Methylibium petroleiphilum PM1: one gene and its partner. The protein of the gene in region 2 interacts with the protein of the main gene of each other region in a pairwise test. Links are inferred from orthologs where the notes say so. Each region holds a gene or a part of one and is shown on either strand. Other genes may lie near its edges.

Region 1 (2,999 bases), 2.0 Mb from region 2 along the record:
GCCGCTGCGCGCGTTGAGGATCTGGCAGGCACGCCAGCTCATCGGCGTGCGCATGCCGGTGCCGATCGCCTTCGAGAAGGCCTCCTTGGCCGAGAAGCGCGTGGCCAGGTAGCTGAGGCCCCGCGCCTCCACCTTGGCCAGGCGGTAGCGGAACACCTCGAGCTCCTGCGGGCCCAGCACCTTCTCCGCAAAGCGCTCGCCGCGACGTGCATAGGTCGCGCGCAGGCGACGGATGTCGCAGATGTCGGTGCCGATCCCGAAGATCATGCCGGGGCTACGCGTGGGCGCGGTGGATGCAGCGCAGGTAGTCGCGCACCGTCTCGGCCAGCCCCAGTTCCAGCGCGTCGGCGATCAGCGCGTGGCCGATCGACACCTCCAGCACGCCGGGCACGGCGCGGAGGAAGGCGGTCAGGTTGTCGCGGTTCAGGTCGTGGCCGGCGTTGAGCCCAAGGCCGACGCCCAGCGCGGCCTCGGCGCTGGCGGTGTAGCAGGCCAGCAGCGCGGCATGCTGCGGCGTGCCGGCGCCTTCGGCATGCGAGCGCGCATAGGCCTCGGTGTAGAGCTCGACGCGGTCGGCCCCGATGGCACGGGCCTGGGCCATCGCCTCGGGCAGCGGGTCCATGAACAGGCTGACGCGCACGCCGAGCGCATGGCATTCGTCGATCAGCGGTCTCAGCGCCTCGTTGTCCTCGGGCAGGCTCCAGCCGTGGTCGGAGGTGGACTGCTCGACGCTGTCGGGCACGAAGGTGGCCTGGTGCGGACGCACCACACGCACAAGGTCCATCAGGTTGTGGAAGGGATTGCCTTCGATGTTGTATTCGATGTGCGGATGCTCCTGCTTCAGCATCTCGGCCAGGTCGTGCACGTCGTGGGTGCGGATGTGGCGCTGGTCGGGCCGCGGGTGCACGGTGATGCCGTGCGCCCCCGCGTCGATCGCGATGCGGGCGGCACGCGTGACGCTCGGGATCGTCAGCGGCCGCGTGTTGCGCAGCAGCGCAACCTTGTTCAGGTTGACCGACAGCGCGGTCGTCGCGGCGTGGAAAGCATGGCCGGAGGAGATCAGCGGATTCATCGAAACGTCAGCTCGTCAGCGGTCGAGGTTCTGCAGGTCCATCATCAACTGCCGCGTGCGCAGCACCGGCGTGGCCAGATGATAGTGAAGCAGGTTGCGCAGCATCGGCTTGAGGTCGGCCAGCACCGGCAGGCAGGCGCGCTGCAGCGCCGCCAGATCGTCGGCATCGAGCGCGGCCTGCAGGGCCCGCCAGTCGTCCGCCGCCAGGCCCACCTCGCCCGCGGCTGCGGCCACCAGGCCGGACTCGGCCTTCAGCGCATGCCGAACGCCGCCGCCCAGCGGCTGCTGAGTCAGCGTGACGCGGCCGAGTTCGGGCAGCAGGCCGATCTCGCGCAGCAGCACCAGCTCGAAGCCGCGCAGCGCCGCCGCGACCCGCGCATCGTCGCTCGCCCCCAGCGCCGGCAACGTGTGCGCATAGGCGTCGAACAGGGCCGGGTGCGGGTCCTGTCGGGCCAGCAGCTTCATCAACAGTTCGTTGAGGTAGAAGCCGGTCAGCAGCGCCGCGCCGCCGAGCATCGCCGGGCCGCCGGCCCATTCGGCGGTCTTCAGCGGCTGCACCTCGCCGCCGTCGCCCTCCCGAGGGCGCCGCACACCATAGGCCACCTGCAACCGCTGGAACGGCAGCAGCACCGCGCGCAGCTGGGAGTAGGGCCGCTTCGCTCCCTTGGCCGCGACCGCCACGCGGCCGTGCTCGCGGGTGAACAGGTCGAGGATCAGGCTGGATTCGCTCCAGTCGTAGCGGTGCAGCAGGTAGGCCGGCTGCAGCGCCGGGGCCGCAGCACGGCCGCCACGGGCAGCCTGCGGGGTGGCGCCGGCGACGCGCGACGCGGCGGCTCTCACTCGTAGCCGTAGCTCTTGAGGCGGGCCTCGTCGTCGGCCCAGCCGGAACGCACCTTGACCCAGATCTCGAGGAAGACCTTGCCGTCCATCAGGCGCTCGAGCTCGACGCGCGCATCAGTGCCGATGCGCTTCAGGCGCTCCCCCTTGTCGCCGATGACCATGCCCTTGTGGGCCTCGCGCTCGACGATGATGGTGGCGGCGATACGGCGCAGCGCGCCCTCTTCCTTGAACTCGTCGATCACCACGGTCGACGTGTAGGGAAGCTCGTCCCCGGTCAGCCGGAACAGCTTCTCGCGGATGATCTCGCTGGCGAGGAAGCGCTCGCTGCGATCGGTCAGGGCCTCCTCGTCGTAGAACCACGGCTGCTCGGGCAGGTAGGGTTGGACGATCTGGAGCAGGCGCCGCACGTCGTCGGGGCTGGTGGCCGCCAGCGGCACGAACTCGGCGAACGGATGGCGCTCCTGCATGCTCTTGAGCCAGGGCGCGAGTTCGGCGCGACGGCGCACCAGGTCGAGCTTGTTCGCGACCAGCAGCGTCGGCTTGCCCGGCGGCACGAGCGATAGCACCTTGGCATCGTCGAGCCCGAAGCGGCCGGCCTCGACGACGAACAGCACCACGTCCACGTCGCCCATCACCGACTGGACGGTCTTGTTCAGGTTGCGGTTCAGCGCACCGGCGCCCTTGACGGTGTGGCGGGTCTGGAAGCCGGGGGTGTCGACGAACACGAACTGCGCCGCGTCGGCGCTGCGGATGCCGGTGATGCGGTGGCGCGTGGTCTGCGCCTTGCGTGAGGTGATGCTGACCTTCTGCCCGACCAGGGCGTTGAGCAGGGTCGACTTGCCGACATTGGGCCGGCCGACGATCGCCACGAGGCCGCAGCGCTGCTCGGGCATCTCTGCGCCCGCAGCAGGGGCGGCGGTGGTGCTGTCGTTCATGGGCGCTCGGTTTCGTCTGGCTTCAGTGTAGCCAGCGCCGCACGGGCGGCCTCCTGCTCGGCGGCACGCCGGGACCGCCCTTCACCGCGAACTTCGAGCGAACGCGACGGGATGCTGCAGACCACGGTGAACATCTGCTCATGCTGGCGTCC
Region 2 (7,512 bases):
GTGAGAATGCCAGGCCTCAGTGGCATCGACGTCCATCACGAGCTGAAGAAGCGCCTGGACTCCATTCCCGTCATCTTCATCACGGGACATGGCGACATACCGATGGCGGTCCGGGCCATCAAGTCGGGGGCGGTGGAGTTTCTTTCAAAGCCGTTTCGCGATCAGGATCTCCTGGACGCCATCGGACAGGCCCTCGAAAGAGATGCCGGCGAGAGGTTGGAGGCCGATCGACTGCGGGCGCTTCGAGAGGCCTATGAGACCCTCACACCACGCGAGAAGGAAGTTCTTGCACTGCTGATCGGCGGCGGACTCAACAAGCAGATCGCTGCCAGGCTGGGTGTCGCGGAGGTCACCATCAAGGTCCATCGACACAACATCATGAAGAAGATGCGCGTCCGCTCGATGGTTTCCCTGGCCCGGATCTTCGAGGAACTCGCCATCTAGGGCAGGGCTGAACAGCGCGATCGATGCGCCGGAACTCTGCGCGAACGCTGGATTGCGCGCCGTACCAGGGGTACAGGGGAAAGGGTGACGAGCCCGACCCCGGCACTGGAGGCTAACGGTTAGGGCTGCTTCGTTCCCGACCTGACCCGGTTGGCCGCGCCCCCATGCGGGGAGGCCCGTCACCGAGGATTGTAGGCGACCGGTCGCGCGTCGCGGACCCGACGAGGGAAAGACCGTCAGCGCAGCTGCAGGTCGTCGTCGCCGAAGCGCACGCCGATCGGTTCGATCAGCAACTGCTTGGGGCCGGCCTCCACCGTGCCCGCGACCCAGGCGGCAACGCCCTGTTGGTGCGCGACCTCGACGGTGCGCTGCGCATCGGCGGCCTTCACGAACAGCGCGAAGCCGGCGCCCATGTTCAGGGTGCTGTAGGCCTCGCGCGCGTCGTGGCCGGCATGCTCGGCGATGAAGCGCAGCACCGGCGGCACCGGCGGTACGCTGTGGATGCGGTAGGTGTGGGTGGCCGGGTGGCGCAGCAGCTTGCGCCAGCCGTGGCCGGTGATGTTGGCGCTGTAGTGCGGCACGATCTGCGCGTTCCACAACGCCTCGGTCACCGGCGAGTACAGCGTGGTCGGCGCGAGCAGGGCCTCGCCGTAGCTCAGGCCCGGCGCCACTTCGGTGAGGTAGCCCTGCGGCAGCCGCTCGACCAGCTTGCGCGCCAGGCTCAGGCCGTTGGCATGGATGCCGCTCGACGCGAGCAGCACGATCGCATCGCCCGGAGCCAGCGCATCGCCGACCGACAGCCGCGACTTCGGATTGATCAGCCCGGTGCAGGAGGCCGCGAGATCGATGCGGCCGGCCTCCACGATGCCGGCCAGCGCCGGCGTCTCGCCGCCGCCCCAGGCCACGCCGCAGGTGTCGCAGGCCTGCTTCCAGCCGGCCACCAGCGCCTGCGCGCGCTGCGCGTCGCCGAACCATTCGCTGCCGCCGGCGGCCCAGTAGGCCTGCACCACCAGCGGCGTCGCGCCGACGGTGATCAGGTCATTGATCGCCATCGCGATGGTGTCCTGCGCGATGCCGGCGTAATAGCTCTGGCCGGTCAGCGCCTTCATCTCGTCGGCGACGAGAGCCTTCGAGCCCAGGCACTCGACGATGCTGGCCAGGTAGAACGGCCCGACGTCGACCACGTAGGCCGACTCGCCACGCGACGCCGCCACTTCGCCGAAACCGTGCGCGGCGAGGTTCTTCGCGGTGTCCTTGGCGGCACGCTGCGCGGCCACTTTCAGCGGGTCGATCAGGTCGTAGTTGACGCCGGCCTGTTCGTAGCTCAGCGGGGTGGGGGTGGGCGTGGTCATGGTCGGCAGGGCAGGGGCCCGATGAGCGGATGGCGCGGCGCGGGCAGGCCGCGGATTCGCACCGATTATCCGGCACCCCTGTGGCCGGGGGCTTCCACCCCGGCCGGTAAACTGCCGGGCATGAGCACCTTGGTCCTGGCCCGCAAGTACCGTCCACGCCACTTCGGCGAGATGGTCGGCCAGGAGCATGTGGTGCAGGCGCTGGCCAACGCGCTCACCTCGCAGCGGCTGCACCATGCCTACCTGTTCACCGGCACGCGCGGCGTCGGCAAGACCACGGTGTCGCGCATCCTCGCGAAGAGCCTCAACTGCACCGGGCCCGACGGTCAGGGAGGCATCACCGCGCAGCCCTGCGGTGTGTGTCCGGCCTGCCGCGACATCGACGCCGGCCGCTTCGTCGACTACACCGAGCTCGACGCGGCCTCGAACCGCGGCGTCGACGAGATCTCGCAACTGCTGGAACAGTCGGCCTACAAGCCGGTCGTCGGGCGATTCAAGGTCTTCATGATCGACGAGGTGCACATGCTCTCCAGTACCGCGTTCAACGCGATGCTGAAGACGCTGGAGGAGCCACCCGAGTACCTGAAGTTCGTGCTGGCGACGACCGACCCACAGAAGGTACCGGTCACGGTGCTGTCGCGCTGCCTGCAGTTCAACCTGCGGCCAATGGCGCCCGAGACGGTGCTCGCGCACCTGGAGCAGGTGCTGGCGGCCGAAGGCATCTCGGCCGAGCCGGGGGCGCTGCGGCTGCTGGCGCGCGGCGCGCACGGCTCGATGCGCGATGCGCTGTCGCTCACCGACCAGGCCATCGCCTTCGGTGCCGGCACGCTCCAGGAAGCCGGCGTGCGCCAGATGATAGGCGCCGTGGGCCGCAGCCATGTCTATGCGCTGATCGATGCGCTGGCCGCCGGTGACGGCGCCGGCGTGGTGGCCACGGCCGACGCACTGCGCGCCGAGGGCCTGTCGGCCGAGGGTGCGCTGGAGGAGATGGCGGTGGTGCTGCAGCAGCTCGCGTTGCTGCAGGTGCTGCCCGATGCGCTGGACGCCGCCGATCCCGACACCGCGGCACTCGTGCAGCGCGCCGGCCTGCTGCCGGCCGACGAGACGCAGCTGCTCTACAGCATCGCGCTGCACGGCCGCGCCGAGCTGGCGCTGGCGCCTGACGAATACAGCGGCCTGGTGATGGTGCTGCTGCGCATGCTGGCGTTCAGGCCACCGGGTGCTGCACGCACCGAGACGGTGGTGCGGCCGGGCCAGGCTACGCCCGCAGCGGCGCCGCGTGCCGCAACCGCCCTCGTGCGTGGCTCGGCACCTGCCGTGCCGCTGGCCCGCTCGCCGGCAACCGCGAGCCTTGCCGTGGCGCCACCGTCCAAGGCGGACCCCGTGCCGACCCGACCGCCTGCGCCGCTGATTGCGAAGAGCCCGTCCAGCGTCCCGCCATGGGAGGACGACATCCCGCTGGCGGAAGAAATGTCCCAGCCCCCGGCGACGGTGGCACCGCGCCCCGCACCACCGACCGTCGCGCGCGACGACGCGGCTGGTGGTCCTGCGCCGACCGAGATGACCCGCGGTCCGCTGGGCGACCGCTGGGCCGCGCTGGTGCGCCAGCTGACCGATGCGAACGCGATCGCGGCGTTGGTCCGCGAGCTGGCGCTGCAGGCCGAGTGCGTGGCCATCGATACCGGCGAAACGCGGCTGCGGCTGCGCGTCGAGCGAGAGAGCCTGCGCAATCCGAACCATGCCGAACGCCTGCAGGCGGCACTGGCCGCCGCGCTGGGTCACGCGGTGGTGCTGGACGTCGAGGCCGGTGTGGTGAACGACACGCCGGCACGGCGCGATGCAGCGGCGCGCGAGCAGCGCCAGCGCGAGGCCGAGGCGCTGATCCACAACGACCCCTTGGTGCTGCAGCTCACGGCGCAGTTCAAGACGGCCCGCATCGTGCCGGGGTCGATCAAACCCGTCTGACCCATTCGAACCACCGGAGAACGACATGCTCAAAGGACAACTGGCCGGCCTGATGAAGCAGGCGCAGGCCATGCAGGACAACCTGAAGAAGGCACAGGACGAACTGGCGCTGATCGAGGTCGAGGGCCAGTCGGGTGCCGGGCTCGTGAAGGTGCTGATGACCTGCAAGCACGACGTCAAGCGCATCACCATCGACCCCAGCCTGCTGGCCGACGACAAGGACATGCTCGAGGACCTGGTGGCAGCGGCCTTCAACGACGCGGTGCGCCGCGCGGCGGCGACCAGCGAGGAAAAGATGGGCAAGCTGACGGCAGGAATGCCGCTGCCGCCGGGCATGAAGTTGCCGTTTTGATGGCTCCCCCCCGTTGCGGCTGCGCCGCTCCCCCTCGAGGGGGCGACGCTGGCGGGCCGGCAGAGCCGGACCCGCGGCGTCCGCTCGGTGGGACGGTGGCGTGCTGCCATTCCTTTGCCGCGGACTGTTCCTGATGATCGAGTCGCTGAGGCATGGCTGCGTCGTCCACGCTTGAGTCGCTGACCGAGGCCTTGCGCCGCTTGCCGGGTGTGGGCGTGAAGTCGGCGCAGCGCATGGCCTACCACCTGCTGCAGCACGATCGCGAGGGCGCGCTGCGGCTCGCGCGTGCGCTGGAGCAGGCCGTGGCGACGGTGAGGCACTGCGAGCGCTGCAACACCTTCACCGAGGCCCCGGTGTGCAGCACCTGCCTCGATCCGGCGCGTGAACGCCGGCAGTTGTGCGTGGTCGAGACGCCGGCCGATCAGGCAGCGGTCGAGCGCAGCGGCAGCTACCACGGGCTGTACTTCGTGTTGATGGGGCGGCTGAGCCCGCTCGATGGCATCGGGGTGCACGACATCGGGCTGGAGAAACTGCTGGCGCGTGCCACCGATGGCGAGGTGCAGGAACTGATCGTCGCCACCAACTTCACCGCCGAAGGCGAGGCCACCGCGCACGTGATCGCCCAGGCCCTGAAGGGCCGAGGCCCGAGCGTCACGCGGCTGGCGCGCGGCGTGCCGGTCGGCAGCGAACTCGAGTACGTGGACCTGGGCACCATCGCCCATGCATTGAGCGATCGACGCTAGGGCCAGTGCCGGCGTCGACCCGAACCGGAGACGATGCGATGACGACGATCCTGCTCCTGAGCGTGCTCGCCGCTGCGCTGATGCCCATCGTCTGCGCCGGCATCGCCAAGGGAGGGCGCCTCGGCACGCCGCGCGGCGAAGGCGGTTTCGACAACCATGCGCCGCGCGAGTGGCTGGCGCGGCAGAGCGGCTACCGGGCGCGCGCGAACGCGGCGCAGGCCAACTGCTTCGAGGCCCTGCCGTTCTTCGTGGGCGCGGTGGCGATCGCGCTGACGCTCGGGGCGCCGGCCGACCGCATCGGCATGCTGGCACTGTTGTGGGTGGGGCTGCGCGCCGCCTTCGTGGCGTGCTACCTGGCGGACCGCGCGATGCTGCGTTCGGCGGTCTGGACGCTGGCGCTCGTGGTCAACATCGCGATCCTGTTCACGCCGCGCAACTGAGGCCCGCGGGCCCGGCCTGGCCTCAGCGGCTGTTGGCGGCCACGCGGCTCTTGCCCTGCGCGGTCGGGCGCGCGGCCACCGACTTGCCGGCCGACTTGCGCTGGGCCGTGGCTGACGTGGTGGCGCGGTTGCCGCGGGCCTTGGCCGTCGTGCTGGGGCTGCTCTTGCGGGCGGTCGCGGCCCTGCCCGGCAGGTAGAGCACCACCGCCTGGCCGGTCTTGAAGTGGGCGCCGGCCGCCACCTTGTTCCAGTCGGCCACGCTGGCGGCGCTGAGCCGGTAGCGTGCGGCGATCGAGGCCACGCTGTCATTCTTGCGCGCCTTCACGGTGGTGCGGCGCAGCGCCGGGGCGTCAGGGGCGAGCAGCATCGTCGCGTTGTCGGCCACGCGCTCGGACACGTCGTCGAGGTGCCGGTGCGGGTGCCGGGGCACCATCAGCGTCGAGCCGGCGCGCACCAGCATGCGCGGCGGGATGCGATTGGCCTCGCGCAGTTCGGCTTCGCTCATGCCGACCCGCTTGGCGGCATCGGCCGGCTTCATCGTCGTCGGCACGACCCAGGCGGTCCAGCTGGCCAGCGGGCCCTGGTAACCGGGCAGCGCGCGCACGAACTCGTTGGCGTTGTCGTAGGGCAGCAGCACCTGCGGCGTGCCGGCGGCCAGGATCACCGGCTTGTTGAGCGAGGGGTTCAGCGCGTGGAATTCGTCGAGCGGCAGGCCGGCCAGACGGGCCACCAGGGCTGCGTCGATGTCGCGCTGGATCGGCACGCTCAGGAAGTAGGGGTGGTTCTCGATCGCGGGCAGCGTCAATCCGAAGGCCTCTGGCCGCGCGATGAGGTTCTTCACGGCCTGCAGCTTGGGCACGTAGTAGCGCGTCTCGTCCGGCATCTTCAGGCTGAGGTAGTCGGTCGGCAGGCCGAGTTTCTGGTTGCGGGCGATCGCGCGGCCCACGCTGCCTTCGCCCCAGTTGTAGGCGGCCAGCGCGAGATGCCAGTCGCCGAACATGCCGTGCAGCTTCTGCAGGTAGTCGAGCGCGGCGCGCGTGGAGGCCAGCACGTCGCGCCGGTCGTCGCGGAAGGCGTTCTGCGCCAGATCGAAGTGCTTGCCGGTCGACGGGATGAACTGCCACATGCCCGAGGCCTTGGCGGTCGACATGGCCTGCGGGTTGAAGGCACTCTCGATGAACGGCAGCAGGGCCAGTTCGGTGGGCATGCCGCGCCGTTCGATCTCCTCGACCACATGGAACAGGTAGCGACTCGACCGCTCGGTCATGCGCTGCACGTAATCGGGCCGCGTGGCGTACCACTGCTCGCGGTCGCGGACCAGCGGCGTGTCGAGGTCGGGCATCGCGAAGCCGCGCCGCACGCGTATCCACAGATCGCGTTGCGCCGCGATGGCGTCGAGGTCGACCGGTTCTTCCGGGCGCACGGGATCGGTCGGTGGGCCGGCCGCGACGGCGGCATCGTTCGGCGCGGCGGCGCTGGCGGCGGCCACGCCGGGCGCTGCGGCCTCGGGGGGCGGCGTGGCGCCGGGCGCGGCGGCGCCGGCGTTGACGACGGGAGCCGTGACCGGTTCGGGCGACGGAGCGGTGGCGCAGGCTGCCAGCACGAGCGTCAGGGCCAGCACGGACAGCGTGGCGCGACGCTTCGGCGTGAGCAGCAGGGCGGTCATCGGAATTCGTTCTTCCACTGTCGCAATGCCGCGAGCACGCTCACCGCATCGTCGCCGGCGGCGCCATGCGCGCGGGCACTGGTTCGGACCTGCGTGCTCGTGACGCGCAGAAAGGGGTTGACCTGTCGTTCACGCGCCACCGTGCTGGGCAGCGTGGGCAGGTCGCGTTGTCGCAGCGACTCGCACTGCGCAACGTAGTCGATCAGATCGGCGTTGCCGGGTTCCACGGCGCACGCGAATTTCAGGTTGCCGAGTGTGTACTCGTGGGCGCAGCACACCCGCGTGTCGCCGGGCAGCGCGGCCAGTCGCGACAGCGACGCGTGCATCTGCGCCGGCGTGCCTTCGAACAACCGGCCGCAGCCACCGCTGAACAGCGTGTCGCCGCAGAACAGGATGGGCGCCTCGCCGGCCGGCTGGCCGAAGTAGGCGATGTGGCCAGCCGTGTGGCCGGGCACGTCGATCACCTCGAAGCGCGTGCCGAACAGCTCGATCGCATCGCCGTCGCGCAGCGGCAGGAAGGGCTGCGGGATGTCCTCGCGCGCCGGACCGT

What was found. Proteins that work in one complex are often made in the same cells at the same time.
Region 1: the proteins of recR (region 2) and recO interact in binary tests that used the Escherichia coli proteins (3 or more experiments, as listed by UniProt). The link is inferred for Methylibium petroleiphilum PM1 from one-to-one orthologs.

Annotation. Positions count from the first base shown.
Region 1 is NC_008825.1:684,358-687,356, reverse strand. It holds recO (DNA repair protein RecO), read right to left. Parts: upstream 1,913-2,999; coding sequence 1,088-1,912; downstream 1-1,087. Other genes in the region: rnc (ribonuclease III), read right to left, coding at 2,844-2,999; era (GTPase Era), read right to left, coding at 1,909-2,847; MPE_RS03280 (pyridoxine 5'-phosphate synthase), read right to left, coding at 275-1,072; acpS (holo-ACP synthase), read right to left, coding at 1-267. UniProt on the Escherichia coli protein: Involved in DNA repair and RecF pathway recombination.
Region 2 is NC_008825.1:2,698,401-2,705,912, reverse strand. The notes cover bases 3,189-6,060. They hold recR (recombination mediator RecR), read left to right. Parts: upstream 3,189-4,265; coding sequence 4,266-4,856; downstream 4,857-6,060. Other genes in these bases: MPE_RS12760 (transglycosylase SLT domain-containing protein), read right to left, coding at 5,319-6,060; MPE_RS12765 (MAPEG family protein), read left to right, coding at 4,895-5,296; MPE_RS12775 (YbaB/EbfC family nucleoid-associated protein), read left to right, coding at 3,787-4,113; dnaX (DNA polymerase III subunit gamma/tau), read left to right, coding at 3,189-3,761. In the rest of the region: MPE_RS12790 (response regulator transcription factor), read left to right, coding at 1-444; MPE_RS12785 (AIR synthase-related protein), read right to left, coding at 681-1,796; more of dnaX, read left to right, coding at 1,917-3,188; more of MPE_RS12760, read right to left, coding at 6,061-6,962; gloB (hydroxyacylglutathione hydrolase), read right to left, coding at 6,959-7,512. UniProt on the Escherichia coli protein: May play a role in DNA repair. It seems to be involved in an RecBC-independent recombinational process of DNA repair. It may act with RecF and RecO.